DNA from 2 places in the Peribacillus sp. FSL M8-0224 genome. Region 1 is predicted to be linked to the other one. Evidence: predicted binding sites of a transcription regulator. Region 1 holds the regulator's gene; the other holds the start of a gene.
The links. The regulator CtsR, encoded in region 1, represses protease genes until heat stress. The targets are predictions, from matches to a motif close to ATGGTCAATAAAGGTCAAACA.

Region 1 (15,179 bases):
GATCTTGAAGAAAAAGAAATTGAAGTTACGATCGCTGGCCGTGTCATGACGAAGCGAGGAAAAGGGAAAGCGGGATTTGCCCATATCCAGGATATTAGCGGTCAAATCCAAATCTACGTCCGTTTAGATAACATAGGTGAAGATTCTTACCAAATTTTCAATCAAACGGATCTTGGCGACATCGTAGGAGTAACTGGCGTTATTTTCAAAACTAAAGTCGGGGAACTTTCTATTAAAGCTAAAGAATATGTTTTCCTTGCTAAAGCGCTTCGCCCGTTGCCTGATAAATTTCATGGCCTAAAGGATGTTGAAGAGCGTTACCGGAAACGTTATGTCGATTTAATTACAAATGAGGAAAGCAAAAATACGTTGATCATGCGCAGTCGCATTGTACAAGCCATGAGAAGGTATTTGGATGATCATGGGTACCTTGAAGTGGAGACGCCGCTATTGCACTCTGTTGCTGGTGGAGCAGCTGCACGCCCATTCCTTACTCACCATAATGCTTTGGATATGCCTTTGAATTTAAGGATTGCCATTGAACTTCATCTAAAACGCTTGATCGTTGGCGGATTGGAGAAAGTTTATGAAATTGGCCGGGTTTTCAGAAATGAAGGGGTATCCACAAGACACAACCCTGAATTCACATTGATTGAATTATACGAGGCTTATGCGGATTACCAAGATATCATGAGTTTAACGGAAAACCTGATTGCCCATATTGCTCAGGAAGTTCTGGGCACGGCTACCATCCAGTATGGGGAGTATGAGATAGAGTTAAAACCGGAATGGAAACGACTTCACATGGTTGACGCTGTAAAAGAATATACCGGTGTGGACTTCTGGAATGAAATGAGTAAAGAAGAAGCCCAGCAGCTTGCTAAAGAAAATGGGATTGAAATTAAGGAATCCATGGAATTTGGCCATATCGTAAATGAATTCTTTGAACAAAAGGTGGAAGATAAGTTAATTCAACCTACATTCATCTATGGACATCCAGTGGAAATCTCTCCTTTAGCAAAGAAAAATCCGGAAGATTCCCGTTTCACAGATCGTTTTGAGTTATTCATTGTAGGTAGGGAGCATGCAAATGCGTTCACTGAACTTAATGACCCGATTGATCAACGTCAACGCTTTGAAGCTCAATTAAAAGAACGAGAGCAAGGTAATGATGAAGCTCATGAAATGGATGAAGATTTCCTAGAGGCGTTAGAGTACGGAATGCCGCCTACTGGCGGACTCGGAATTGGTGTTGACCGTTTGGTTATGCTATTGACCAATTCTCCTTCCATACGTGACGTCCTGCTATTCCCTTTAATGAGACATCGCTAATATAAGTAAAATGAGTTTTGATTGCATGCCGAATTCGGATGGCTGGGATCATTGGGGGCAACCTCTGATCCTGGTAAGTCCAATTCGGTTTTTGTTTTTTAATTATAATTTCATATCTTTTATATAGTACGAATTCTAGGGTTTGAAAGAAAAACAACATTATCTCAAAAAAACTTTATAAAAGGTATTGCACAGTTAACGTAATGGTGTTATATTTATATCTGTCGTTACGAACGAGTTGCAAACAGATTACAAACTTTAAAAAGTTTTTAAAAAAGTTGTTGACTCAGAGTAAAGGAAATGTTATTATAAATAAGCTGTTCCGAAAGACATTGCTCTTTGAAAACTGAACAAAACAAAGCGCCAACGTTAAATTTTAAGTGAGCACACACTATCAAAAAAAGCAAATGAGCAAGTCAAACATTTCTTCGGAGAGTTTGATCCTGGCTCAGGACGAACGCTGGCGGCGTGCCTAATACATGCAAGTCGAGCGAATCGATGGGAGCTTGCTCCCTGAGATTAGCGGCGGACGGGTGAGTAACACGTGGGCAACCTGCCTATAAGACTGGGATAACTTCGGGAAACCGGAGCTAATACCGGATACGTTCTTTTCTCGCATGAGAGAAGATGGAAAGACGGTTTACGCTGTCACTTATAGATGGGCCCGCGGCGCATTAGCTAGTTGGTGAGGTAATGGCTCACCAAGGCGACGATGCGTAGCCGACCTGAGAGGGTGATCGGCCACACTGGGACTGAGACACGGCCCAGACTCCTACGGGAGGCAGCAGTAGGGAATCTTCCGCAATGGACGAAAGTCTGACGGAGCAACGCCGCGTGAACGAAGAAGGCCTTCGGGTCGTAAAGTTCTGTTGTTAGGGAAGAACAAGTACCAGAGTAACTGCTGGTACCTTGACGGTACCTAACCAGAAAGCCACGGCTAACTACGTGCCAGCAGCCGCGGTAATACGTAGGTGGCAAGCGTTGTCCGGAATTATTGGGCGTAAAGCGCGCGCAGGTGGTTCCTTAAGTCTGATGTGAAAGCCCACGGCTCAACCGTGGAGGGTCATTGGAAACTGGGGAACTTGAGTGCAGAAGAGGAAAGTGGAATTCCAAGTGTAGCGGTGAAATGCGTAGAGATTTGGAGGAACACCAGTGGCGAAGGCGACTTTCTGGTCTGTAACTGACACTGAGGCGCGAAAGCGTGGGGAGCAAACAGGATTAGATACCCTGGTAGTCCACGCCGTAAACGATGAGTGCTAAGTGTTAGAGGGTTTCCGCCCTTTAGTGCTGCAGCTAACGCATTAAGCACTCCGCCTGGGGAGTACGGCCGCAAGGCTGAAACTCAAAGGAATTGACGGGGGCCCGCACAAGCGGTGGAGCATGTGGTTTAATTCGAAGCAACGCGAAGAACCTTACCAGGTCTTGACATCCTCTGACAACCCTAGAGATAGGGCTTTCCCCTTCGGGGGACAGAGTGACAGGTGGTGCATGGTTGTCGTCAGCTCGTGTCGTGAGATGTTGGGTTAAGTCCCGCAACGAGCGCAACCCTTGATCTTAGTTGCCAGCATTCAGTTGGGCACTCTAAGGTGACTGCCGGTGACAAACCGGAGGAAGGTGGGGATGACGTCAAATCATCATGCCCCTTATGACCTGGGCTACACACGTGCTACAATGGATGGTACAAAGGGCTGCAAACCTGCGAAGGTAAGCGAATCCCATAAAGCCATTCTCAGTTCGGATTGCAGGCTGCAACTCGCCTGCATGAAGCCGGAATCGCTAGTAATCGCGGATCAGCATGCCGCGGTGAATACGTTCCCGGGCCTTGTACACACCGCCCGTCACACCACGAGAGTTTGTAACACCCGAAGTCGGTGAGGTAACCTTCATGGAGCCAGCCGCCTAAGGTGGGACAGATGATTGGGGTGAAGTCGTAACAAGGTAGCCGTATCGGAAGGTGCGGCTGGATCACCTCCTTTCTAAGGATAATTACGAGAGCGCTTTTGTTTTGTTCAGTTTTGAATGAGTAATTCATTCAAATAGGAAAGACAGTCATCACGCTGTGATGGATTCTTTCTGCTTTGTTCCTTGAAAACTAGATAATAGATAGAAGGCAATTAATTTTTTTCAAAGCATCTGTAAGATCTTTTTTAACGGTTAAGTTAGAAAGGGCGCACGGTGGATGCCTTGGCACTAGGAGCCGATGAAGGACGGGACTAACACCGATATGCTTCGGGGAGCTGTAAGTAAGCTTTGATCCGGAGATTTCCGAATGGGGAAACCCACTGTTCGTAATGGAACAGTATCTTTACCTGAATACATAGGGTACTGAAGGCAGACCCGGGGAACTGAAACATCTAAGTACCCGGAGGAAGAGAAAGCAAACGCGATTTCCTGAGTAGCGGCGAGCGAAACGGAATTAGCCCAAACCAAGAGGCTTGCCTCTTGGGGTTGTAGGACACTCAACATGGAGTTACAAAGGAACGGGGTAAATGAAGTGACCTGGAAAGGTCCGTCGAAGAAGGTAAAAACCCTGTAGTTGAAACTTCGTTCCCTCCTGAGTGGATCCTGAGTACGGCGGGACACGAGAAATCCCGTCGGAAGCAGGGAGGACCATCTCCCAAGGCTAAATACTCCCTAGTGACCGATAGTGAACCAGTACCGTGAGGGAAAGGTGAAAAGCACCCCGGAAGGGGAGTGAAATAGATCCTGAAACCGTGTGCCTACAAGTAGTCAAAGCCCGTTAATGGGTAATGGCGTGCCTTTTGTAGAATGAACCGGCGAGTTACGATTTCATGCGAGGTTAAGTTGATGAGACGGAGCCGCAGCGAAAGCGAGTCTGAATAGGGCGAATGAGTATGAGGTCGTAGACCCGAAACCAGGTGATCTACCCATGTCCAGGGTGAAGTTCAGGTAACACTGAATGGAGGCCCGAACCCACGCACGTTGAAAAGTGCGGGGATGAGGTGTGGGTAGCGGAGAAATTCCAATCGAACCTGGAGATAGCTGGTTCTCTCCGAAATAGCTTTAGGGCTAGCCTCAAGATGAGAGTATTGGAGGTAGAGCACTGATTGGACTAGGGGCCCCCAACGGGTTACCGAATTCAGTCAAACTCCGAATGCCAAATACTTATTCTTGGGAGTCAGACTGCGAGTGATAAGATCCGTAGTCGAAAGGGAAACAGCCCAGACCACCAGCTAAGGTCCCAAAGTATACGTTAAGTGGAAAAGGATGTGGAGTTGCTTAGACAACCAGGATGTTGGCTTAGAAGCAGCCACCATTTAAAGAGTGCGTAATAGCTCACTGGTCGAGTGACTCCGCGCCGAAAATGTACCGGGGCTAAACGTATCACCGAAGCTGTGGATTGACACCGTATGGTGTCGATGGTAGGAGAGCGTTCTAAGGGCGTTGAAGTCAGACCGGAAGGACTGGTGGAGCGCTTAGAAGTGAGAATGCCGGTATGAGTAGCGAAAGAAGGGTGAGAATCCCTTCCACCGAATGCCTAAGGTTTCCTGAGGAAGGCTCGTCCGCTCAGGGTTAGTCGGGACCTAAGCCGAGGCCGAAAGGCGTAGGCGATGGACAACAGGTTGATATTCCTGTACCACCTATACATCGTTTGAACGATGGGGGGACGCAGAAGGATAGGGTAAGCGCGCTGTTGGATATGCGCGTCCAAGCAGTTAGGCCGGAAACGAGGCAAATCCCGTTTCCATTAAGGCGGAGCTGTGATGGCGAGGGAAATATAGTACCGAAGTTCCTGATTCCACGCTGCCAAGAAAAGCCTCTAGTGAGATGTAAGGTGCCCGTACCGCAAACCGACACAGGTAGGCGAGGAGAGAATCCTAAGGTGTGCGAGAGAACTCTCGTTAAGGAACTCGGCAAAATGACCCCGTAACTTCGGGAGAAGGGGTGCTTTTTAGGGTGAATAGCCCAGAAAAGCCGCAGTGAATAGGCCCAGGCGACTGTTTAGCAAAAACACAGGTCTCTGCGAAGCCGCAAGGCGAAGTATAGGGGCTGACACCTGCCCGGTGCTGGAAGGTTAAGGGGAGAGGTTAGCGCAAGCGAAGCTTTGAACCGAAGCCCCAGTAAACGGCGGCCGTAACTATAACGGTCCTAAGGTAGCGAAATTCCTTGTCGGGTAAGTTCCGACCCGCACGAAAGGTGTAACGATCTGGGCACTGTCTCAACGAGAGACTCGGTGAAATTATAGTACCTGTGAAGATGCAGGTTACCCGCGACAGGACGGAAAGACCCCGTGGAGCTTTACTGCAGCCTGATATTGAATTTTGGTACAGCTTGTACAGGATAGGTAGGAGCCTGAGAAGCCGGAGCGCCAGCTTCGGTGGAGGCGTTGGTGGGATACTACCCTGGCTGTATTGAAATTCTAACCCGCGCCCCTTATCGGGGTGGGAGACAGTGTCAGGTGGGCAGTTTGACTGGGGCGGTCGCCTCCTAAAGAGTAACGGAGGCGCCCAAAGGTTCCCTCAGAATGGTTGGAAATCATTCGTAGAGTGTAAAGGCACAAGGGAGCTTGACTGCGAGACCTACAAGTCGAGCAGGGACGAAAGTCGGGCTTAGTGATCCGGTGGTTCCGCATGGAAGGGCCATCGCTCAACGGATAAAAGCTACCCCGGGGATAACAGGCTTATCTCCCCCAAGAGTCCACATCGACGGGGAGGTTTGGCACCTCGATGTCGGCTCATCGCATCCTGGGGCTGTAGTCGGTCCCAAGGGTTGGGCTGTTCGCCCATTAAAGCGGTACGCGAGCTGGGTTCAGAACGTCGTGAGACAGTTCGGTCCCTATCCGTCGCGGGCGCAGGAAATTTGAGAGGAGCTGTCCTTAGTACGAGAGGACCGGGATGGACGCACCGCTGGTGTACCAGTTGTCTTGCCAAAGGCATAGCTGGGTAGCTACGTGCGGACGGGATAAGTGCTGAAAGCATCTAAGCATGAAGCCCCCCTCAAGATGAGATTTCCCATGGCGCAAGCTAGTAAGATCCCTGAAAGATGATCAGGTTGATAGGTCAGAGGTGGAAGCATGGTGACATGTGGAGCTGACTGATACTAATAGATCGAGGACTTAACCAACGCTTTTTAAAAAATGAAATACCTTCTTATTATCTAGTTTTGAAGGAACAACGTTCCTTTTATGTTTGGTGGCGATAGCGAAGAGGTCACACCCGTTCCCATTCCGAACACGGCAGTTAAGCTCTTCAGCGCCGATGGTAGTTAGGGGTTTCCCCCTGTGAGAGTAGGACGCCGCCAAGCAGTTATATATGGAGGATTAGCTCAGCTGGGAGAGCATCTGCCTTACAAGCAGAGGGTCGGCGGTTCGATCCCGTCATCCTCCACCATTTTTACACTTGCCGGTGTAGCTCAACTGGTAGAGCAACTGACTTGTAATCAGTAGGTTGGGGGTTCAAGTCCTCTTGCCGGCACCATTTTCATACAAGCTTGATATAGCATATATAAATAGTTTATATGAGCCATTAGCTCAGTTGGTAGAGCATCTGACTTTTAATCAGAGGGTCGAAGGTTCGAATCCTTCATGGCTCACCATTTTATTATGCGGGTGTGGCGGAATTGGCAGACGCACCAGACTTAGGATCTGGCGCCGCAAGGCGTGGGGGTTCAAGTCCCTTCACCCGCATGTTCGCGGAAGTAGTTCAGTGGTAGAATACAACCTTGCCAAGGTTGGGGTCGCGGGTTCGAATCCCGTCTTCCGCTCCACTATTTATTTATGCCGGGGTGGCGGAACTGGCAGACGCACAGGACTTAAAATCCTGCGGTAGGTGACTACCGTACCGGTTCGATTCCGGTCCTCGGCACCATCTTAATATGCGCCCGTAGCTCAATTGGATAGAGCATCTGACTACGAATCAGAAGGTTGTAGGTTCGACTCCCGCCGGGCGCACCATGTTTTTTTCGGGAAGTAGCTCAGCTTGGTAGAGCACTTGGTTTGGGACCAAGGGGTCGCAGGTTCGAATCCTGTCTTCCCGACCATTATTTTTTGGGGCCTTAGCTCAGCTGGGAGAGCGCCTGCCTTGCACGCAGGAGGTCAGCGGTTCGATCCCGCTAGGCTCCACCAAAAAAACTTGACAAGCCGATTTGGGTTTGTTATGATATGTAAGTTGATTCTTTAAGAAGAGTCAAATTGCTCTTTGAAAACTGAACAAAACAAAGCGCCAACGTTAAATTTTAAGTGAGCACATACTATCAAAAAAAGCAAATGAGCAAGTCAAACATTTCTTCGGAGAGTTTGATCCTGGCTCAGGACGAACGCTGGCGGCGTGCCTAATACATGCAAGTCGAGCGAATCGATGGGAGCTTGCTCCCTGAGATTAGCGGCGGACGGGTGAGTAACACGTGGGCAACCTGCCTATAAGACTGGGATAACTTCGGGAAACCGGAGCTAATACCGGATACGTTCTTTTCTCGCATGAGAGAAGATGGAAAGACGGTTTACGCTGTCACTTATAGATGGGCCCGCGGCGCATTAGCTAGTTGGTGAGGTAATGGCTCACCAAGGCGACGATGCGTAGCCGACCTGAGAGGGTGATCGGCCACACTGGGACTGAGACACGGCCCAGACTCCTACGGGAGGCAGCAGTAGGGAATCTTCCGCAATGGACGAAAGTCTGACGGAGCAACGCCGCGTGAACGAAGAAGGCCTTCGGGTCGTAAAGTTCTGTTGTTAGGGAAGAACAAGTACCAGAGTAACTGCTGGTACCTTGACGGTACCTAACCAGAAAGCCACGGCTAACTACGTGCCAGCAGCCGCGGTAATACGTAGGTGGCAAGCGTTGTCCGGAATTATTGGGCGTAAAGCGCGCGCAGGTGGTTCCTTAAGTCTGATGTGAAAGCCCACGGCTCAACCGTGGAGGGTCATTGGAAACTGGGGAACTTGAGTGCAGAAGAGGAAAGTGGAATTCCAAGTGTAGCGGTGAAATGCGTAGAGATTTGGAGGAACACCAGTGGCGAAGGCGACTTTCTGGTCTGTAACTGACACTGAGGCGCGAAAGCGTGGGGAGCAAACAGGATTAGATACCCTGGTAGTCCACGCCGTAAACGATGAGTGCTAAGTGTTAGAGGGTTTCCGCCCTTTAGTGCTGCAGCTAACGCATTAAGCACTCCGCCTGGGGAGTACGGCCGCAAGGCTGAAACTCAAAGGAATTGACGGGGGCCCGCACAAGCGGTGGAGCATGTGGTTTAATTCGAAGCAACGCGAAGAACCTTACCAGGTCTTGACATCCTCTGACAACCCTAGAGATAGGGCTTTCCCCTTCGGGGGACAGAGTGACAGGTGGTGCATGGTTGTCGTCAGCTCGTGTCGTGAGATGTTGGGTTAAGTCCCGCAACGAGCGCAACCCTTGATCTTAGTTGCCAGCATTCAGTTGGGCACTCTAAGGTGACTGCCGGTGACAAACCGGAGGAAGGTGGGGATGACGTCAAATCATCATGCCCCTTATGACCTGGGCTACACACGTGCTACAATGGATGGTACAAAGGGCTGCAAACCTGCGAAGGTAAGCGAATCCCATAAAGCCATTCTCAGTTCGGATTGCAGGCTGCAACTCGCCTGCATGAAGCCGGAATCGCTAGTAATCGCGGATCAGCATGCCGCGGTGAATACGTTCCCGGGCCTTGTACACACCGCCCGTCACACCACGAGAGTTTGTAACACCCGAAGTCGGTGAGGTAACCTTCATGGAGCCAGCCGCCTAAGGTGGGACAGATGATTGGGGTGAAGTCGTAACAAGGTAGCCGTATCGGAAGGTGCGGCTGGATCACCTCCTTTCTAAGGATAATTACGAGAGCGCTTTTGTTTTGTTCAGTTTTGAATGAGTAATTCATTCAAATAGGAAAGACAGTCATCACGCTGTGATGGATTCTTTCTGCTTTGTTCCTTGAAAACTAGATAATAGATAGAAGGCAATTAATTTTTTTCAAAGCATCTGTAAGATCTTTTTTAACGGTTAAGTTAGAAAGGGCGCACGGTGGATGCCTTGGCACTAGGAGCCGATGAAGGACGGGACTAACACCGATATGCTTCGGGGAGCTGTAAGTAAGCTTTGATCCGGAGATTTCCGAATGGGGAAACCCACTGTTCGTAATGGAACAGTATCTTTACCTGAATACATAGGGTACTGAAGGCAGACCCGGGGAACTGAAACATCTAAGTACCCGGAGGAAGAGAAAGCAAACGCGATTTCCTGAGTAGCGGCGAGCGAAACGGAATTAGCCCAAACCAAGAGGCTTGCCTCTTGGGGTTGTAGGACACTCAACATGGAGTTACAAAGGAACGGGGTAAATGAAGTGACCTGGAAAGGTCCGTCGAAGAAGGTAAAAACCCTGTAGTTGAAACTTCGTTCCCTCCTGAGTGGATCCTGAGTACGGCGGGACACGAGAAATCCCGTCGGAAGCAGGGAGGACCATCTCCCAAGGCTAAATACTCCCTAGTGACCGATAGTGAACCAGTACCGTGAGGGAAAGGTGAAAAGCACCCCGGAAGGGGAGTGAAATAGATCCTGAAACCGTGTGCCTACAAGTAGTCAAAGCCCGTTAATGGGTAATGGCGTGCCTTTTGTAGAATGAACCGGCGAGTTACGATTTCATGCGAGGTTAAGTTGATGAGACGGAGCCGCAGCGAAAGCGAGTCTGAATAGGGCGAATGAGTATGAGGTCGTAGACCCGAAACCAGGTGATCTACCCATGTCCAGGGTGAAGTTCAGGTAACACTGAATGGAGGCCCGAACCCACGCACGTTGAAAAGTGCGGGGATGAGGTGTGGGTAGCGGAGAAATTCCAATCGAACCTGGAGATAGCTGGTTCTCTCCGAAATAGCTTTAGGGCTAGCCTCAAGATGAGAGTATTGGAGGTAGAGCACTGATTGGACTAGGGGCCCCCAACGGGTTACCGAATTCAGTCAAACTCCGAATGCCAAATACTTATTCTTGGGAGTCAGACTGCGAGTGATAAGATCCGTAGTCGAAAGGGAAACAGCCCAGACCACCAGCTAAGGTCCCAAAGTATACGTTAAGTGGAAAAGGATGTGGAGTTGCTTAGACAACCAGGATGTTGGCTTAGAAGCAGCCACCATTTAAAGAGTGCGTAATAGCTCACTGGTCGAGTGACTCCGCGCCGAAAATGTACCGGGGCTAAACGTATCACCGAAGCTGTGGATTGACACCGTATGGTGTCGATGGTAGGAGAGCGTTCTAAGGGCGTTGAAGTCAGACCGGAAGGACTGGTGGAGCGCTTAGAAGTGAGAATGCCGGTATGAGTAGCGAAAGAAGGGTGAGAATCCCTTCCACCGAATGCCTAAGGTTTCCTGAGGAAGGCTCGTCCGCTCAGGGTTAGTCGGGACCTAAGCCGAGGCCGAAAGGCGTAGGCGATGGACAACAGGTTGATATTCCTGTACCACCTATACATCGTTTGAACGATGGGGGGACGCAGAAGGATAGGGTAAGCGCGCTGTTGGATATGCGCGTCCAAGCAGTTAGGCCGGAAACGAGGCAAATCCCGTTTCCATTAAGGCGGAGCTGTGATGGCGAGGGAAATATAGTACCGAAGTTCCTGATTCCACGCTGCCAAGAAAAGCCTCTAGTGAGATGTAAGGTGCCCGTACCGCAAACCGACACAGGTAGGCGAGGAGAGAATCCTAAGGTGTGCGAGAGAACTCTCGTTAAGGAACTCGGCAAAATGACCCCGTAACTTCGGGAGAAGGGGTGCTTTTTAGGGTGAATAGCCCAGAAAAGCCGCAGTGAATAGGCCCAGGCGACTGTTTAGCAAAAACACAGGTCTCTGCGAAGCCGCAAGGCGAAGTATAGGGGCTGACACCTGCCCGGTGCTGGAAGGTTAAGGGGAGAGGTTAGCGCAAGCGAAGCTTTGAACCGAAGCCCCAGTAAACGGCGGCCGTAACTATAACGGTCCTAAGGTAGCGAAATTCCTTGTCGGGTAAGTTCCGACCCGCACGAAAGGTGTAACGATCTGGGCACTGTCTCAACGAGAGACTCGGTGAAATTATAGTACCTGTGAAGATGCAGGTTACCCGCGACAGGACGGAAAGACCCCGTGGAGCTTTACTGCAGCCTGATATTGAATTTTGGTACAGCTTGTACAGGATAGGTAGGAGCCTGAGAAGCCGGAGCGCCAGCTTCGGTGGAGGCGTTGGTGGGATACTACCCTGGCTGTATTGAAATTCTAACCCGCGCCCCTTATCGGGGTGGGAGACAGTGTCAGGTGGGCAGTTTGACTGGGGCGGTCGCCTCCTAAAGAGTAACGGAGGCGCCCAAAGGTTCCCTCAGAATGGTTGGAAATCATTCGTAGAGTGTAAAGGCACAAGGGAGCTTGACTGCGAGACCTACAAGTCGAGCAGGGACGAAAGTCGGGCTTAGTGATCCGGTGGTTCCGCATGGAAGGGCCATCGCTCAACGGATAAAAGCTACCCCGGGGATAACAGGCTTATCTCCCCCAAGAGTCCACATCGACGGGGAGGTTTGGCACCTCGATGTCGGCTCATCGCATCCTGGGGCTGTAGTCGGTCCCAAGGGTTGGGCTGTTCGCCCATTAAAGCGGTACGCGAGCTGGGTTCAGAACGTCGTGAGACAGTTCGGTCCCTATCCGTCGCGGGCGCAGGAAATTTGAGAGGAGCTGTCCTTAGTACGAGAGGACCGGGATGGACGCACCGCTGGTGTACCAGTTGTCTTGCCAAAGGCATAGCTGGGTAGCTACGTGCGGACGGGATAAGTGCTGAAAGCATCTAAGCATGAAGCCCCCCTCAAGATGAGATTTCCCATGGCGCAAGCTAGTAAGATCCCTGAAAGATGATCAGGTTGATAGGTCAGAGGTGGAAGCATGGTGACATGTGGAGCTGACTGATACTAATAGATCGAGGACTTAACCAACGCTTTTAAAAAAATGAAATACCTTCTTATTATCTAGTTTTGAAGGAACAACGTTCCTTTTATGTTTGGTGGCGATAGCGAAGAGGTCACACCCGTTCCCATTCCGAACACGGCAGTTAAGCTCTTCAGCGCCGATGGTAGTTGGGGGTTTCCCCCTGTGAGAGTAGGACGCCGCCAAGCCATTTAAAAAGATCAGCCATCCGGCTGGTCTTTTTTGTGTTTGTAATAAAAAACTTTTCCGTTTTCAGGGACAGCACGGGCTGGCCTTATTTGAATTGGTTGCCATATCATGAGGAGGAAATGGATGAGCTGGGGAAATGGGGGAGAATTTAAGTGATGAAACCTTAAGCAGAAGAAAAAGTTCAGGTTTTACATCCATTTATATAGGGTATTTATGTAAGATATTTCAACTTTTATGTTCAATGGGGTATGTAACTACATATAATTTGGAGAAAATGGATATTACAGAAAGAAAGTGCGTTTAAGTTGCAAAATGCATTATTCCTTGTATAATAATAGTCAAATATAGTCAAAGTCAGAATGGAGGAGGCTGAGTGAGAAACATATCTGATGTTATCGAAACTTATTTGAAGCAAGTACTTGAAATAAGTCAAAAAGATATCTTGGAGATTAAAAGAAGTGAAATAGCAGATAAATTTCAGTGTGTTCCTTCTCAAATCAATTACGTAATCAATACGAGGTTTACCATCGAGAGAGGTTATGTTGTAGAGAGTAAGCGTGGAGGCGGCGGTTATATACGCATCATGAAAGTGGAATCACAGGATTCCGTGCAACTTATCAACCAATTATTATCGCTTATTGGTTCCAGGGTAACTCAATCGATGGCTGAAGGAGTAATTTCACGGCTGATGAATGAAGACGTCATTAATGAAAGAGAAGCAAAGATTATGATGAGCGTCATAGATAGATCGGTGATTTATATCGACCTGCCTGACCGCGATGAGCTTAGGGCAAGAATTTTAACTGCGATGCTTACGACTTTAAAATATAAATGAAACTGGCAGAGGTGATGAACGTTGATTTGCCAAGAATGTCATCAAAGGCCTGCTACCCTGCACTTCACCAAAATCATCAATGGAAAAAAGACTGAAGTCATGATTTGTGAGAAATGTGCTCAGGAAAAAGGTGAAATGTTCATGGAGGCAGGCGGACCTGGTTTTTCAATAAATAATTTATTAGCAGGATTGTTGAATATGGAGTCGAATATTCAACAGACAAAGGCAAATGCATTTCCGAAAACGGAAGAGAGGCGCTGCCCGCATTGTCATCGATCTTATAAAGAATTTGTCCATATTGGCAAGTTTGGCTGTGCCGAATGTTATAAAACGTTCAATGAACAGTTAAATCCCATTTTAAAGAGGGTTCATAGCGGCAATACAGCACACATAGGGAAAATTCCAAAAAGGATTGGTGGCGCCATATATCTTCGAAAACAAATTTTGGATTTGAAAGAAGTTTTAAAGGTCCACATTGATCAAGAGGAGTTTGAGAAAGCGGCAGAAGTAAGAGATAAGGTTCGTTCCCTTGAAAAAAGGTTTGAAGCACAAGAGGGAGGCGAGGAATTATGAGCTTGGAAAAGTTTGTAGAAAACGCCTTGAGTTCCTGGATGAGTGCCGAAGGGCCGGAAATCGATATTGTATTGAGTTCGCGGATTCGGCTGGCCAGGAATTTCAAAGACTTTACCTTCCCAACCTCCTTTTCGAACGAAGAAGCTAATAAAATCATTGAATTGGTCAAAAAAAGAATCGAAGAGGAAGTAACCCCGGAGATTGGAAAATTGGAGCTATTAGAGATTGACCAATTGCAGCCACTGGAAAAGCGCGTTCTGGTTGAAAAACATTTAATCAGTCCTCATTTAGTTGAAGATTCAGCGAAAAGCGCATGTCTCCTTTCGGAAAATGAAGAAATAAGTATCATGATAAACGAAGAGGACCATCTCCGTATTCAATGTTTAATGTCGGGGTTGCAGCTAAAGGAAACCTTAAAGATTGCAAATGTTCTTGACGATTGGATTGAAGAATCCATAGACTATGCATATGATGAAGAAAGAGGATACCTGACTAGTTGTCCGACTAATGTGGGAACAGGGTTAAGGGCTTCAGTCATGATGCATCTGCCGGGCCTGGTCCTTACACAGCAGATGAATAATATCATACCGGCTATCAACCAATTGGGGTTGGTGGTTCGAGGGATTTATGGAGAGGGCAGTCAAGCGTTGGGGAATATTTTTCAAATCTCCAATCAAATCACCCTTGGAAAATCGGAAAGGGATATCGTTGAAGATCTAACGAGTGTAGTGCAACAAATCATAGCCCAGGAACGGTCAGCGAGGGATGCATTAGCGAGGACTTCCCACATACAATTAGAAGATAGAATTTTCCGTTCATATGGGGTTTTGTCCAATGCTCGAATCATCGAGACCAAGGAAGCAGCTACATGTATCTCCGATGTTAGGTTAGGGATAGATCTTGGGTATATAAAGAATATTTCCAAAAGCATTCTAAATGAATTGATGATTTTGACGCAGTCGGGATTTTTACAAAAGTACGCAGGCGGCCCTTTAAGACCCCATGAAAGGGATATCCGTAGAGCAGCACTCATCCGGGAACGCTTGAATTTCACGGAATCTTCCTCCTCATAGAGGTTATTGACCTCTTTAGGGAGAATTAAATTTCATTAATAGATATGGAGCAAGAATAAGCTTCTGCCATTACTTAGAGAATTGCCAGCAATTTTATTCAAAACGAAAATTCTTAAGGAGGAATTCCCTATGATGTTTGGTCGTTTTACTGAAAGAGCCCAGAAAGTATTAGCATTAGCCCAAGAAGAGGCAATCCGTTTAGGTCATAATAATATTGGCACGGAACATATTTTACTGGGCCTGGTCCGAGAGGGTGATGGTATTGCAGCCAAAGCGTTATA
Region 2 (15,179 bases), 450 kb from region 1:
CATTGATACGCCAAGGATTGCATTAGCTCCCAAGTTTCCTTTGTTTTCAGTGCCATCCAATTCAATCATAGTAAGGTCAAGGCCTGCTTGGTTCGTTACATCCAAACCGATGACAGCTTCAGCAATGATATCATTTACATTATCGACTGCTTTTTGTACCCCTTTACCCAGGTAGCGAGATTTATCCCCGTCACGAAGCTCAACCGCTTCGTGTTCTCCTGTTGAAGCACCTGATGGTACGATTGCACGTCCGAAGTATCCGGACTCTGTTTGGATTTCTACTTCTATTGTTGGGTTACCACGTGAATCTAGCACTTCGCGTGCATATACATGTTCGATGTACGGCATTATAAATCTCTCCTTTTCCTATTCACAATTTTATTTAGATAATAGGGATTTCCCTGTCATTTCAACAGGTTTTTCGACTCCAAGCAAATCAAGCATCGTTGGAGCTAAATCGCCTAAGATACCACCTGTTCTTAATGTTACCTTATTTTTAGTGATAATGACAGGAACGGGATTCGTAGTATGGGCTGTCATCGGGTTGCCTTCTAGCGTTACCACTTCGTCAGCATTCCCATGGTCAGCGGTGATGATCGCTGTACCGCCTTTTGAGACGATTAAATCGACAATCCTGCCTAGGCATTCATCCACTGTTTCAATCGCTTTAATGGTAGGCTCAAGCATTCCTGAATGACCAACCATGTCCGGGTTGGCAAAATTCAAGAGAATGGCATCAAAACGGTCAGCCTCAATTTGTTCCACCAATGCATCCGTCACTTCATAAGCACTCATTTCCGGTTGTAAATCATATGTAGCGACTTTCGGAGAATTAATTAAAATCCTCTCTTCACCAGGAAACTTCTCTTCACGTCCGCCGCTCATGAAAAACGTCACATGCGGATATTTTTCAGTTTCAGCGATGCGAAGCTGGGTAAGCTGGTTTTGGGAAAGTACTTCCCCTAATGTATTATCAAGATTTGTCGGATTAAATGCAACATATCCGTCAACTGTTTCTGAAAAATGTGTCAAGCAGACAAAATGGAGATGCTTCGGATGTCCAGGACCGCGGTCAAATGAACGAAAATCCTCATTCGTGAACGTATTGGAAATCTGGATCGCCCGGTCTGGACGGAAGTTATAAAAGATTACGGCATCATCATCTTTAATCGTTGCCACCGGTTTACCGTCTTCCGCCGTTATGACTGAAGGTATCACGAACTCGTCGAAAATTCCATGTTCATACGAATCCTCGACACATTCCATCGCAGAAGAATAAGCAGGGCCATCACCATACACCATCGAACGGTAGGATTTCTCCACACGCTCCCAGCGCTTATCACGGTCCATCGAATAATATCTTCCGGAAATGGTCGCAAACTGACCAACACCGATTTCCTTCATTTTCGCTTCCGCTTCCTTAATATAACCCTGTGCCGTTTTCGGTCCGACATCACGGCCATCTAAAAATGCATGTACATATACATTTTTAACTCCTTCTTTAGCGGCCAATTTCAAAAGGGCATACATATGATCAATATGACTATGCACGCCGCCATCTGAAAGAAGACCGAAAAGATGAAGGTCCGTGCCTTTTTTCTTGGTATGGCTCATGGCATCGACCAAAGTTGGGTTTTGTGCAAACTCACCTTCACGTATTGCCAGGTTCACACGGGTCAGGCTTTGATAAACGATCCGTCCTGCCCCGATATTCAGATGGCCCACTTCCGAGTTCCCCATTTGACCGGCAGGCAAGCCGACCGCTTCCCCGCTTGCAGTTAAATGGGAGTGCGGATACTGTTCCCAATATCGGTCAAAGTTCGGTTTTTTCGCATGAAAAACAGCATTACCCTTTTCTTCGTTACGGCAGCCAAAACCGTCTAAGATGATAAGTGCCACAGGCGACTTACTCATAGTGACCAGCCTCCAGCAATTGTAAAAATGAATCGGATTTCAAACTAGCACCGCCAACCAATGCACCGTCTATATCAGGTTGTGCCATGTACTCTTTAATATTCTCAGGTTTTACACTGCCACCGTACTGAATGCGGATGACTGCAGCTGCTTCATTTGAAAATTTGTCGGCAACAACTGAGCGGATATGCGCACAAACTTCATTAGCATCTTGAGCAGATGACGATTTTCCTGTTCCAATCGCCCAAATCGGCTCATAAGCAATAACGGCTTGTTTCAATTGATCGTCAGATAATCCTGCTAGGCCTTTTTCAATCTGGCTGCCTACGAAATCATTCGTTTCGCCAGCTTCCCTTTGCTCAAGTGTTTCACCGCAGCAAACGATCGGGGTCAACTGGTGGGCAAAAGCGGCATGAGCTTTTTTATTAACGGCTTCATCCGTTTCGTTGAACATTTCCCTGCGCTCAGAATGACCAAGTATAACGTAGGATACCCCAAGATCAGCCAATGCGATTGGGCTGATTTCTCCTGTGAAAGCACCGCTTTCTTCAAAGTGCATGTTCTGTGCCCCGATTTTCACATCGGTTCCTTTTGCTGCTTGAACGAGCTGATCCAAAAATAAAGCTGGAGCACATACAACCGTATCGATTACATCTTGCTTAGGAATCAAATTGCTCACTTCTTCTAAAAAGGCTGTCGCTTCAGATAGTGTTTTATTCATTTTCCAGTTTCCTGCAATAATCGGTTTACGCATTTGGTTTCTCATCCCTTCTAATGTTGAAATATGTAACGGTTTAATCTTATTTATCGTTCAAGGCTACAACGCCAGGCAACTCTTTGCCTTCCATGAACTCAAGAGATGCACCGCCGCCAGTTGAAATATGGGACATCTTTTCTGCCAGGCCAAACTTTTCTGCAGCTGCGGCCGAATCCCCTCCGCCAACAATGCTGTACGTATCATTTGCTTCCGCCAAGGCTTGAGCAACGGTTCTCGTTCCATTCGCAAATTTATCGAACTCGAATACACCCATTGGTCCATTCCAAATGACAAGCTTGGAACTTTTGATTACATCCGCAAATAATTCACTTGTTTTTGGTCCGATATCAAGAGCCATTTTATCATTTGGAATAGCATCGATATCGACATTATCCGTCTCTGCATCAGGTGAAAATTCAGCAGTTACGACTGCATCGATAGGCAAATGAAGTTTTACGCCTTTTTCTTTTGCACTTTCGATGAAAGATTTGGCCAATTCTATTTTGTCTTCTTCCAGTAATGAATTACCGATTTCATGACCTTGCGCTTTAATGAATGTGTAACCCAATCCACCACCGATGATCAAGTGATCGACCTTTTCCAAAAGGTTTTCGATAACGCCTATCTTATCCTTTACTTTTGCTCCGCCAATTATAGCTGTAAAAGGACGTTCTGGGTTGGATAGGGCTTTTCCAAGTACAGAAAGCTCTTTTTCCATCAGCAATCCAGCAACGGCCGGGAGATGGTGAGCTATTCCTTCAGTTGAAGCATGTGCACGGTGCGCAGCTCCGAATGCATCGTTAACATAAACATCAGCCAGTGCCGCAAATGATTTCGCCAATTCTTGATCGTTCTTCTCTTCTCCTGGATAGAAACGAACGTTTTCCAACAACAGGATCTCGCCATTTTGCATGTTTTCAATGATTGATTGAACGGTCTCGCCGTATGCTTCTTCAGCCTTTTGCACATCTTTGCCGCTAAGTTCGCTTAGTCTTTCCGCAACAGGTGCTAAACGCAATTCTTCTACGACTTGTCCTTTAGGACGGCCAAGATGGCTGGCTAAGATGACTTTTGCGCCTTGTTCTGTCAAATAGGAAATCGTCGGCAGTGCAGCCTTGATTCTCGTATCATCCGAAATCTTTCCGTCCTGCATTGGAACGTTGAAATCAACACGGCAAAATACGCGTTTCCCCTTTAATTCAATATCTTTAATCGACTTTTTATTCATAATCCAAGAACCTCCTTAGATATTGTTATCATATTTTTGATTCTTTTAGCCAAAAAGGGAGAGGGTAAATTTCCCAACTCCCCTTTTCTCTTTTTCATTATAGTCGGTTTCCAGGAAATTATCCAAAAACAAGAAATGTAAACGCTTGACTGATTAATGACTTACTAATAATATCATCTTCTGCCAAGTTTTTTTAGGGCTGTGATAAAAAAAACCTCACCTTGGTGAGGTTTTTTATTATTCTAATTACAATCCTTTTTTAGCCAAATAGTCGATCAAATCAACAACACGGCTTGAATATCCTGTTTCATTATCATACCAAGATAATACTTTAACCATGTTTCCTTCCATTACCATCGTGGAAAGGGCATCGATTGTAGATGATGATGGGTTACCGTTATAGTCAGTTGATACTAGCGGAAGTTCGCTGTACTCAAGGATTCCTTTTAATTCACCTTCAGAAGCCTTTTTGAATGCTGCATTAACTTCTTCAACCGTTGTGTCTTTTTCAAGTTCTGCAACAAGGTCGACAACAGATACGTTTGGAGTAGGTACGCGCATTGCCATACCATTCAATTTCCCTTTAAGTTCAGGAAGGACAAGTGCAACAGCTTTTGCTGCCCCAGTTGTTGTAGGAATGATATTCTCTGCAGCTGCACGTGCACGACGGTAATCTTTATGAGGCAAATCAAGGATTTGCTGATCATTTGTATAAGAGTGAACAGTAGTCATCATACCGCGTTTGATTCCGAATTGTTCATGAAGCACTTTAGCAAATGGAGCTAAACAGTTCGTTGTACAAGAAGCATTAGAGATTACATGGTGGTTTGCTGCATCATATTTGTCTTCGTTTACACCCATGACGATCGTGATATCTTCATCAGATGCAGGAGCAGAGATGATTACTTTTTTCGCGCCAGCTTCTAAATGCTTAGCTGCATCCGCACGTTTTGTGAAACGTCCTGTAGATTCCACAACTACTTCTACTCCCAGTTCACCCCATGCTAATTGTGCAGGATCACGTTCAGCCAATACTTTTACTTTGTGACCATCAACAACAAGGTAATCCCCATCAACTGCTACTTTTTCATTAAGAGATCCATGAATTGTATCGTATTGAAGAAGGTGCGCTAACATATTAGCATCCGTTAAGTCGTTAATAGCAACGATCTCTACCCCAGGATTACTCAATGCTGCACGAAATACATTACGTCCAATACGTCCAAAACCATTAATACCAACTTTTACTGCCATGAAAAATTCCTCCTTTTAAGTTCGCAAATATATTAAGGGGTGTAATTCCCCTGAATTAACTCTTGTGCCGCAGCTTCATCCGTGATCAAAACGGTTGATGAAGGTGCGCCTTTCATGTAGGAACGGATAGCCTTTGCTTTAGTTTTGCCACCTGCCACAGTTATCACTCGCTTTTCAGGGCTAAGATCATCTAACTGGATGCCGACTGTCAAAACTTTATGAACAACTTTGCCGTTTTCATCGTAATAATAACCGAATGCCTCTCCTACAGCATTTCCATCTAACAGCTTCTTTAACATTTCTGGCGAAGAATTTCTTCTCTCTGCCATCGCCATGGCATCACCGATTCCATGAATGATCATATCGGCAGACTTGATTTGGGAAATCACTTCTTTAATTGCAGGTTCCTTCTGAAATGATGCATAAACCTCACCGCTTAATTGATCGGGTACATATAACACTCTGTATGAGGCTTGTGCCTTCTGTGCCATTTTTTCGACAATCGTATTGGCCTGATTCTGCACCGCTTCACCAATTCCCCCGCGGGCTGGGACAAATGTCAATTTCCTGGATGCTTCATCAGGTGACAACGAATTAGCCACTTCGGCCATTGTCGATCCGCCAGTAACCGCAATGATATTCTTTGAGTTCCATTCTCGTTTCATACGGTTTGCACAAGCTTTACCCAATTCTTTTTTCACCCATGGGGTTTCATCACAATTTCCTGAGACAATTATGACTTCATCCACTTGTAACAAATCCTGCAATTGCTTTTCCATTATGTCTATACCCATTACTTCACGCATTATTCCTTCTAACTTATCCAGGATTTCAATCCCTTCATCAGTCAGCGTCATGCCAGAGCTGAAGATGTTAACCAGGTTCTGACTTTTCAGAAAATCAACCTCGCCTCTAAGCGTCCGCTCTGTCAAATTAAGGCTCACGGACAGACTGCGCCTTCCAACCGGCTGCATCATTTTGATATAACGCAGGATATCATATCTTTTTTGCATAACCATAAGGAAATCGGGCAATAATTTTCTTTGTACCTCGAGTAATGTACGCATATTTAAAACTCCTAAAAAGTTAAGTTGGACATTTAACGTCCCGCGTAGTCATTTTCTGTCCCACTTAAAACAAAAAAATATTCCTGCTACATATTTTATTCTAGCAGGAACGGAATGTTTCTTCAAATGATTTGAAAAATTATTTTTCCAAAAGCCTATTTAGAGCTGATTTATCAACGTTTCCGAACTGAACGATTTCATCTTTCCATTCAACGACAGGGATCATCAGCCCGAATCTCTCAAGCAAATCATCATCGGTATGGATATCGATTTCCTTATAGCCTATGCCTGACTCCACTTTCACTTCTTCGAGTACCAGCTTGGCTTTATCACATAACGGGCATTTATCCCTACTATATAAAACAAACGCATTCGATTCCAAAACCACTCATCCTTTTCAATCATATCTTTTTCGTTTAGATGAAGAAGGGATCCCTAATTGTTCCCGGTACTTGGCAACGGTTCGGCGTGCCAGGATAATTCCATGCTCTTCTTTCAGCCGTTCCGCCAAGTCTTGATCCGAAAGCGGCTTTTGTTTATTTTCCCCATTGATGGCTGCCTGGAGGCTCTTTTTCGCCTGCATGCCCGACATATCCTCATCAAGGCCGACCGACTGTAAAGAAGTAGTGAAAAATATCCGCATCTCTATCGTGCCAAATGGTGTCTGTACGTACTTCCCTTTAACCGCCCGGCTTACTGTGGACTCATGTATGCCAAGTTCGTCTGCGATTTCTTTCATCGTCATCGGCTTCAAATAGTTCAGGCCATGATGAAAGCACGCCGGCTGTTTTTCGACGATGCACTGAATAACCTTCAATATCGTTTCTTTTCTCTGTTGGATTCCTCTGGAGATCCATTGGTATTCCTGCCACTTATCCTGGATAAACCGCTGAACTCCCTGATCCTTATGGCTCTTCATTCGGTTTAAATATCCTTTATCCACATTAAGATTGGGTGTGTTACCATCATAATTCCCGACAAGCAGCATGCCATCCCGAACTTCCACGACCACATCCGGCACTATATAAGAAGGTTTTTCCTGAAAAAAGAGTGATGCCGGACGCGGGTTCAACGTCTGGACATAATCAAAGACTTCTTGAATCTCCTTCAGTGTAACACCGATTTTCTTACTTAGGTCTTTCCAGCGCTTTTCAGCAAAATCGAGGAAATGGTTTTCTATGATCGATTCTGCCAGAAGATTCTCCCCTTCTGCTTTCACTTGAAGCAAAAGGCACTCTTGAAGATTCCTCGCTCCAATACCATGCGGTTCGAGTTCCTGTAAAATCGAGAGACTCTCTTCCAAAACGGCCGGAGATATGCCTGGGATGCATATATCATCCAGCTGAGTCCTTAAGTAACCGTTTTCATCAAGGTTATGAATTAATAGAAGCATTGCCTTTTGCTGCTCACCGGAAAACTGCTGGTGATTCACCTGGGACATGATATGCTGTTCAAGCGATATGGTATCTTCACTGATCTGTTCAATCCAATAGTTGGCATCATACGTATTTTTAAGAGTCCGTTTACCTTTTTTGCGGTCAAAAGTTGGCTGAAATAAAGAAGATGTTGGCTGATCTATGGACAGTAATGGGTTCTCCACCATTTTATTTTCTAAAAAAGCCGATAGCTCCTGCGAGGAGTATTGCAGCAATGTAATAGCTTGCATGAGCTCCTGGGTCATTGCCATCTTTAATGTTTGCTGTTGAAAAAGTCCTGCTTTCATATTCATACTCATCGATTCATCCCTCCCCCACTCCATTTTACATTATCAGGAGAAAATTCTACACAAAAACCCATGAAAACGCTTACGATTTTTTTCTGAATAGTTTATTTGTTTTAAATACTATATGTTAGAAACGCAAATTTAACAACTACTTTTATTGAAAAATCACCATTTTTCAATAGTGTGGGCGAATATTTTCAAGACAGGACCGACATTACAGGATTCGATGGAATATTACGGAAAACAAGCAAATTCAGCAAAAATTTCAACTCTCCTAAAAATTACAAATAAAAAATCCCCCACTTTATTAAGCAGAAGATTGGTAATGCCCTCGGCAGGAATCGAACCTGCATTTCAAGCTTCGGAGGCTTGCGTTCTATCCGTTGCACTACGAGGGCGTAATAGAAAATATTTTTTCAACAGACTTCATTATATGATAGAATCCCCTCCTTTGCAAGGGTTATCAGGTTTAAAACTTTATCATTTGGGTATTATGGGTAATGTGGAAATTCATCCCTGTGCGGCATAATATATAAAATAATCTATCAGGAAGGAGCCCTAGCCAGAAAATTGTCGAACAAATTATCCATAATAGGGTTTGTTTTGTTTGACCTAAATTGACCAAAAAGTGTATCATACATACATAAAGAATTTAAATGATTCTCTTAATCGAAGGAGGAAATGAACATGAATTTAATTCCTACAGTTATCGAACAAACAAGTCGTGGGGAGCGTGCCTACGATATTTACTCCCGTTTATTAAAAGACCGGATCATTATGCTAGGAAGTGCAATTGACGATAATGTTTCCAACTCCATTGTTGCTCAATTACTATTTTTAGAAGCGGAAAATCCTGAAAAAGATATCACTCTATACATCAACAGCCCTGGCGGAAGCATCACTTCCGGTATGGCCATTTACGATACCATGCAATATATCAAACCTAATGTATCGACAGTATGCATCGGTATGGCCGCTTCCATGGGTGCTTTCCTATTGGCCGCTGGCGAAAAAGGCAAACGTTATGCGTTGCCAAACAGTGAAGTCATGATTCACCAACCACTTGGAGGAGCTCAAGGTCAAGCTACGGAAATTGAAATTGCTGCCCGCCGTATCCTTCACTTGAAAGATAAGCTGAACCAAATCTTGGCAGAACGTACAGGACAACCTATCGAAGTCCTTCAAAGAGATACGGAACGTGATAACTTCATGACTTCCGAAAGAGCTCTTGAATATGGCTTGATTGACAAAGTCATCACGCGCAGCGTTCTTGATGATAAAAACTCTAAGTAATCCTGCAACAAAAGAAAGGCTCCGGAGATCGCCATAAGCGACCTCCGGAGCCTTTTTTCATGATAAAAGAAAAGGATGCACATTTAGGCATCCCCTTTTTTAACCCTCTTGCTGAACGAACTCTTCCAATGCTTCTAACGCTTCTTTTTCATCGCGTCCTTCGACGATTAACTTCACGGACACGCCAGAACTGATGGCTAGGCTCATTAATCCCATTATACTTTTTGCATTCACTTTCTTTCCTTCTTTTTCAAGAAAAACATCTGAATGAAAGCGGTTAGCTTCTTGTACAAAAAGAGCCGCCGGCCGAGCTTGCAAACCCGTTTTCAATTTTACCTCAACTTGTTTCTCCACCATCTTGATCTCCCCTGTTAGCTTTATTTTTTCGCAGCAATAGCCTCTCCCCCACGGAGCCTGTCAGCTATTTCATCAATCTTTCGCAATCGGTGATTAATCCCGGACTTACTGATGGTTCCCCCGGATACCATTTCCCCAAGTTCCTTTAAGGTTATATCCTGAAACGCTATCCTAAGCTCCGCAATTTCCCGAAGCTTATCCGGTAAAATGCCAAGTCCTACCGTATCCTCGATATAATGGATATTTTCAACCTGGCGCAATGATGCCCCGATCGTTTTGTTCAAATTGGCTGTTTCACAATTCACAAGCCGATTCACTGAATTACGCATATCACGGACAATCCGTACATCCTCGAACCTTAATAAAGCTGAATGGGCGCCAACTATACTTAAAAACTCGGCAATCTTTTCGGCTTCTTTCAAATAAATGATGTACCCCTTCTTGCGTTCAAGTGTCTTGGCCTTCAAGCCAAACTTATTCATTAGCTCACAAAGGGCATCATTGTGCTCTTTATAAAGTGAGAAAATCTCAAGGTGATAGGAAGACGTTTCCGGATTGTTAACCGAACCCCCTGCAAGAAATGCACCTCTTAGATAAGAACGCTTACAGCATTTCTTCCCAACAATAGTATCGGATATATCATGGAGAATTTCAAAGCCATCGCCTAAAATTTCCAAATCGGTTAAAACCCGCTGCCCTCCGGATGACATCCTGACAATATATACATTGTTCTTTTTAAGCTTCATCTTTTTACGGACCAACAGCTCGACCTGGACCTCATAACTTTTTTTCAGCAGCGTATAAATCCTTCTGGCAATCGCAGCATTCTCAGTTTGAATATCCACAACAAGCTTCCGATTAGAAAATGAAAGGGATCCGTTCATCCGGATAAGCGCACACAATTCCGCTTTACCGCAGCAATCCTTTCCCTCTAATGTTGTAAGCTCTTTTTTTGTTTCTGAAGCAAAAGACATCCATTTCACCCCCAATCGAACGCAGGTAATCTATTTTTATCAATCAAAAAACCGTCCCCGCTTATATCTACGGTACTATGTGGCTTTTTGTTTCATTTACAAGCATATTATAAAGCAAATCCGCCACTTTTTTCGTATCATGGCGTATTACATTCCCTTCATAGCTGAAAATGCGTTCTTGTATGATTTCAAGACCCATCATTTTTAAGCTTTCCACATCATACATGACCGGTTTTGCATATTCAGCTTGATAGCGCTGCTGAATCTCGGTTGGTATTTCCTCATTATTAACAAGTATCCTGTCAATATATGCATTTCCCATATGGTCATATATCGCTTTTATATGATCACTCGCGCTATAATCCAGAGTCTCGCCGGCTTGTGTCATCAAATTGCAAATGTACACCTTCTTAGCCTTGGAACGGGCTACCTCTTCTCCTAAACCAGGGACAAGTAAGTTAGGCAGAATGCTAGTATATAGGCTTCCTGGACCTATGACTATAAGATCTGCCTGCTTGATTTCCTGGAGAGTTTCACTAAGCGGCTTTATATGACGAGGAGACAGGAATACTTTTTTTATTTTCTTTCCTGAGAAGGGAATCTTGGATTCTCCTGTAACAATCGTTCCGTCATCCATCTTTGCATGGAGAACCACACTTTGGTTGGCAGCCGGAAGCACTTTACCGCGGACATTAAGGAATTTACTCATTTCCTGGATCGCATGGACGAAATCCCCGGTCAGCGAAGTCATTGCCGCCAGTATCAAATTCCCAAGCGAATGCCCTGACAACTCATTTTTACTCTGAAAGCGATGCTGAAACATTTGTTCAACAAGGGGCTCTACATCCGATAACGCAGCCAGCACGTTACGAATATCACCCGGAGCGGGAATATCCATATCCTCGCGAAGGCGGCCTGAACTTCCACCATCATCAGCAACCGTTACGATTGCCGTTATATCCACCGGATGCTTCTTTAACCCTCTCAACAAAACAGGAAGGCCGGTTCCCCCTCCGATGATCACAACCTTAGGCTGTTTCTTTTTATCTAACATCTGCTTTCCCCTTACTTTTTTCGATATCGCGATGTGATACTTGAACCCTGTAATCCTTTTTGAAGTGGTTTGAAATATATTCCGTCAAAGCTACAGAACGGTGCTGACCGCCTGTACACCCAATCGCAACAACAAGCTGTGCTTTCCCTTCACGTTTATAATATGGAAGCATGAAAGCGAGCAGATCGGTTACTTTTTCCAGGAATTTTTGCGTCTCACTCCATTTTAAAACGTAACTCGACACTTCCTGTTCCAAACCAGTCCTTGGCCTCATATGATCAATATAATATGGATTTGGCAGGAACCGTACATCAAACACAAGGTCGGCATCTATGGGTAGACCATGCTTGAACCCGAACGACATGACATTGACTGTAAAACCGACACTTTTATCGGCAGAAAACTCCGAAGCGATTTTCTCCCTCAATTCGCGCGGCTTCAGTTGGGAAGTATTAAAGATCAACTGGGCCCTTCCCTTCAATTCGTCCAAAAGTTCCCGTTCCATTTTAATGCCTTCCAATGGCCGGCCTAATGGAGCAAGGGGATGGGTCCTTCTCGTTTCCTTATATCTGCGTACCAAGGAATCATCATCCGCTTCAAGAAAAAGGATTCTTGGTGAGACTGCAGCTGCATCCGTTAAATTATCCAGTGCAAGAAATAAGGAATCAAAAAATTCCCTTCCCCTTAAATCCATGACAAGAGCCACTTTATTCATCTTATTCCCGGAGTCCTTCATTAACTCCAAAAACTTTGGCAACAGCGTGGGCGGCAAATTATCGACGCAAAAAAAGCCGAGGTCTTCAAAACTTTGAACCGCCACTGTCTTGCCTGCTCCGGACATTCCGGTAATGATGACCAATTGCGTTTCACTCATCTGCCCTGTACTCATAGTTTCTCCGCCCCCATGTATAGCAATCTTTTTTATATCTAAAAATTAACCTGGATCCAACCGGTAAGAAAGCAGCTTGAACTCTGGCGTATAGGTAAAGGTTCCATAGATGATCCCACTGCCATGAACCATATAATCCAGGATGTGAAAATCACCTTCAGCCATCATCAGCTTTTTAACATCTTCAACCGGATGCCAGCTAAGTTCCCCTTCTTCACAAACATCCACATTTACACCATCGGAATCCGTTGCAAAGAAAGTGAACATCATCCATTCTGATAAAACTTTATCTCCGTCCTTCATGATGAAGGTGAAAATACCTTTGATGGAAGGGTTTTTTAAATAAACGCCCGTTTCTTCGCGATATTCCCTAATGCAAGCATCGCGTACAGACTCCCCAGGTTCCATCTTGCCGCCGGGAGCTACCCACCATCCGCGTCTAGGCTTTTTCAATAAGAGGATTTGATTATCTCTGATCAATACACAGTTTGTGACACGTTGCACGTTCTTCACCTCGATTGGCTCTGCTCGACTATAGAAACCTTCACCCCCCGTGTTGAAGAGATTCAGTTTATATCCTTAAACCGCCGCTAGATATCCATTTGGCGATTTACAAATGCTAATAGTTCAAACAAGTTGTATTTTTCATCTTCTTACCATTATGAAAGATTTATATATGTTTAGTATATCTTATCATTATACTATTTTTAAAATGAGCAAACAATAAAGTAAACTTCCTGCATTGGGGGAATCTTCATTCGCAAGGAATCACATAGGTAAGCCTTTATCCTGCTTAACTCCTATTCTTCTCCACTTTCGCTTCCTAAATGCAAAGGAACGGCTTGCTTCACATTAAAAACCGCTTGGGAACATCCTAAAAATTGGAACTAAAGATATAGTCTCAAAGCAGGAAAACAAAAAAAAGACACAGAAACTTATTCTGTGTCCTTAAACGTTTATAATTAAAGGGGGTCAACTTCTATCCCCTACTATACCGAATCATTATTTCACGCATGTTACAACATCGTTAAAATGGAATTACGATTGTATATTCTTGTGATATCAAGCCTTTGGCTGCAATTTTTCTTGAAGTTCCTCAACAAAATGCTGAGCGGATTGGGCGGCAATGCTTCCATCGCCTGTAGCAGTAACGATTTGGCGCAATGTTTTTTCACGAACATCACCTGCAGCGAAAATACCAGGTACGCGTGTTTCCATCCGATCATTCGTTTCAATATAGCCTGTTGAGTTCAAGATGCCCAAGTTTTCAAATGGTTTCGTTAGCGGAAGCATTCCGATATAAATGAATACACCGTCTGCGTCCATCACTGTCTCTTCTCCGTTTTCAGTGGAAACTAGTGTGACACCGCCGACCTTGCCGCCTTTTTCATTGATTTCCTTCAAAGTGTGATTCCAGATGAAGTTAATTTTCTCATTGGCAAATGCACGATCTTGAAGAATCTTTTGAGCACGAAGTTCGTCACGTCTGTGAACGATCGTCACTTTTGAAGCAAAGCGAGTTAAGTACACACCCTCTTCAACAGCAGAGTCTCCGCCGCCGATAACGAACAGTTCTTTTTGCTTGAAGAATGCACCATCACAAACTGCACAATACGATACACCGCGGCCGCCCAATTCTTTTTCGCCAGGAACGCCGATTTTCTTGTATTCGGCACCAGATGAAATGATGATTGAACGTGCTTTGAATTCCTTTGAACCGGCTTTGATCGTTTTATACTCTTCACCGTCGATGATTTCCTTAACATCCCCATAGGCATACTCCGCACCGAATTTCTTTGCATGGTCAAACATTTTCGTTGAAAGTTCAGGTCCGAGTATAGTGTCGAATCCAGGATAATTTTCAACTTCCTCCGTATTGGCCATTTGCCCGCCCGGTACTCCGCGTTCTAACATCAATGTTGAAAGGTTCGCACGTGATGTATAGACAGCCGCCGTCATCCCTGCAGGACCAGCTCCAATAATAACAACGTCATAAATTTTTTCAGACATGTTTTCACTCCTCCATATTCCATTACAAATGGAACCTTCACTACGGTTAGTGTTCCCTACCTATTATCCTATATAACAAATAATTTTTCGTCCAAATATCTGCTCATCCGAGTAAGTTTTGAACCAACTTCACGTACTTCGATAAGGTGGACACCGAAATGAAATGTTTGTCTGCGATTGCCTGTTTGCTCGCCTTCTCACTTTTAAGCTGAATCCACACATACTCCACCGCAGATGCCCATCCTGCAGGATTATTTAGCTTCTGCTCGGATTTCACCGCTTCGATGAAAACGGAAAACCACATTAAATAGAGCCCGGCTTCATTTAATTGAATCGGTTGGAAATGCTGATATAATAACTCAGCTGTGCGATCGGCAAAATCAATCGGTGTTAATTGGCGATCTTTAGCAGGACCTTGAACAAGTTCGGCATAATCACGTTCCAATTCAGTGAAATTCTGGTTTAGGTTGAGGACCTGGTTTTTCAATAGCTTCTGTTTATGAACCGAATGTTTCAGAAGGAAAATGGCAAAAAGCCTTTCTTCGATGAATTCACTTTCCAGCCTTTTTATAATAGAAGGAAAATGATGTTCAAAACCATCTGAAGTTGCATTCATATCTCCCCAAGGCTCCATGCCTTCCTTTTCCGGGTTCATTTCC

Region 2: clpP (ATP-dependent Clp endopeptidase proteolytic subunit ClpP) is a predicted target of CtsR. The motif match lies at 8,548-8,568, and genes of this name have one in related genera.

Annotation. Positions count from the first base shown of each region.
Region 1 covers NZ_JBBOOJ010000001.1:5,389,048-5,404,226, forward strand. Annotated here, with positions in the region: gene lysS (lysine--tRNA ligase) at 1-1,332, shown strand, start outside; rRNA gene MKX49_RS26250 (16S ribosomal RNA) at 1,758-3,308, shown strand; rRNA gene MKX49_RS26255 (23S ribosomal RNA) at 3,485-6,417, shown strand; rRNA gene rrf (5S ribosomal RNA) at 6,482-6,597, shown strand; tRNA gene MKX49_RS26265 (tRNA-Val) at 6,608-6,683, shown strand; tRNA gene MKX49_RS26270 (tRNA-Thr) at 6,695-6,770, shown strand; tRNA gene MKX49_RS26275 (tRNA-Lys) at 6,813-6,888, shown strand; tRNA gene MKX49_RS26280 (tRNA-Leu) at 6,898-6,979, shown strand; tRNA gene MKX49_RS26285 (tRNA-Gly) at 6,985-7,059, shown strand; tRNA gene MKX49_RS26290 (tRNA-Leu) at 7,072-7,160, shown strand; tRNA gene MKX49_RS26295 (tRNA-Arg) at 7,170-7,246, shown strand; tRNA gene MKX49_RS26300 (tRNA-Pro) at 7,256-7,332, shown strand; tRNA gene MKX49_RS26305 (tRNA-Ala) at 7,342-7,417, shown strand; rRNA gene MKX49_RS26310 (16S ribosomal RNA) at 7,577-9,127, shown strand; rRNA gene MKX49_RS26315 (23S ribosomal RNA) at 9,304-12,236, shown strand; rRNA gene rrf (5S ribosomal RNA) at 12,301-12,416, shown strand; gene MKX49_RS26325 (CtsR family transcriptional regulator) at 12,791-13,252, shown strand; gene MKX49_RS26330 (UvrB/UvrC motif-containing protein) at 13,274-13,825, shown strand; gene MKX49_RS26335 (protein arginine kinase) at 13,822-14,898, shown strand; gene clpC (ATP-dependent protease ATP-binding subunit ClpC) at 15,028-15,179, shown strand, end outside.
Region 2 covers NZ_JBBOOJ010000001.1:4,938,039-4,953,217, forward strand. Annotated here, with positions in the region: gene eno (phosphopyruvate hydratase) at 1-348, opposite strand, end outside; gene gpmI (2,3-bisphosphoglycerate-independent phosphoglycerate mutase) at 379-1,914, opposite strand; gene tpiA (triose-phosphate isomerase) at 1,907-2,668, opposite strand; gene MKX49_RS24075 (phosphoglycerate kinase) at 2,715-3,899, opposite strand; gene gap (type I glyceraldehyde-3-phosphate dehydrogenase) at 4,146-5,153, opposite strand; gene MKX49_RS24085 (sugar-binding transcriptional regulator) at 5,186-6,220, opposite strand; gene MKX49_RS24090 (glutaredoxin family protein) at 6,360-6,608, opposite strand; gene rpoN (RNA polymerase factor sigma-54) at 6,618-7,955, opposite strand; tRNA gene MKX49_RS24100 (tRNA-Arg) at 8,270-8,341, opposite strand; gene clpP (ATP-dependent Clp endopeptidase proteolytic subunit ClpP) at 8,631-9,236, shown strand; gene MKX49_RS24110 (HPr family phosphocarrier protein) at 9,336-9,593, opposite strand; gene whiA (DNA-binding protein WhiA) at 9,614-10,567, opposite strand; gene MKX49_RS24120 (gluconeogenesis factor YvcK family protein) at 10,635-11,621, opposite strand; gene rapZ (RNase adapter RapZ) at 11,611-12,510, opposite strand; gene MKX49_RS24130 (NUDIX hydrolase) at 12,556-13,014, opposite strand; gene trxB (thioredoxin-disulfide reductase) at 13,573-14,520, opposite strand; gene MKX49_RS24140 (tetratricopeptide repeat protein) at 14,624-15,179, opposite strand, start outside.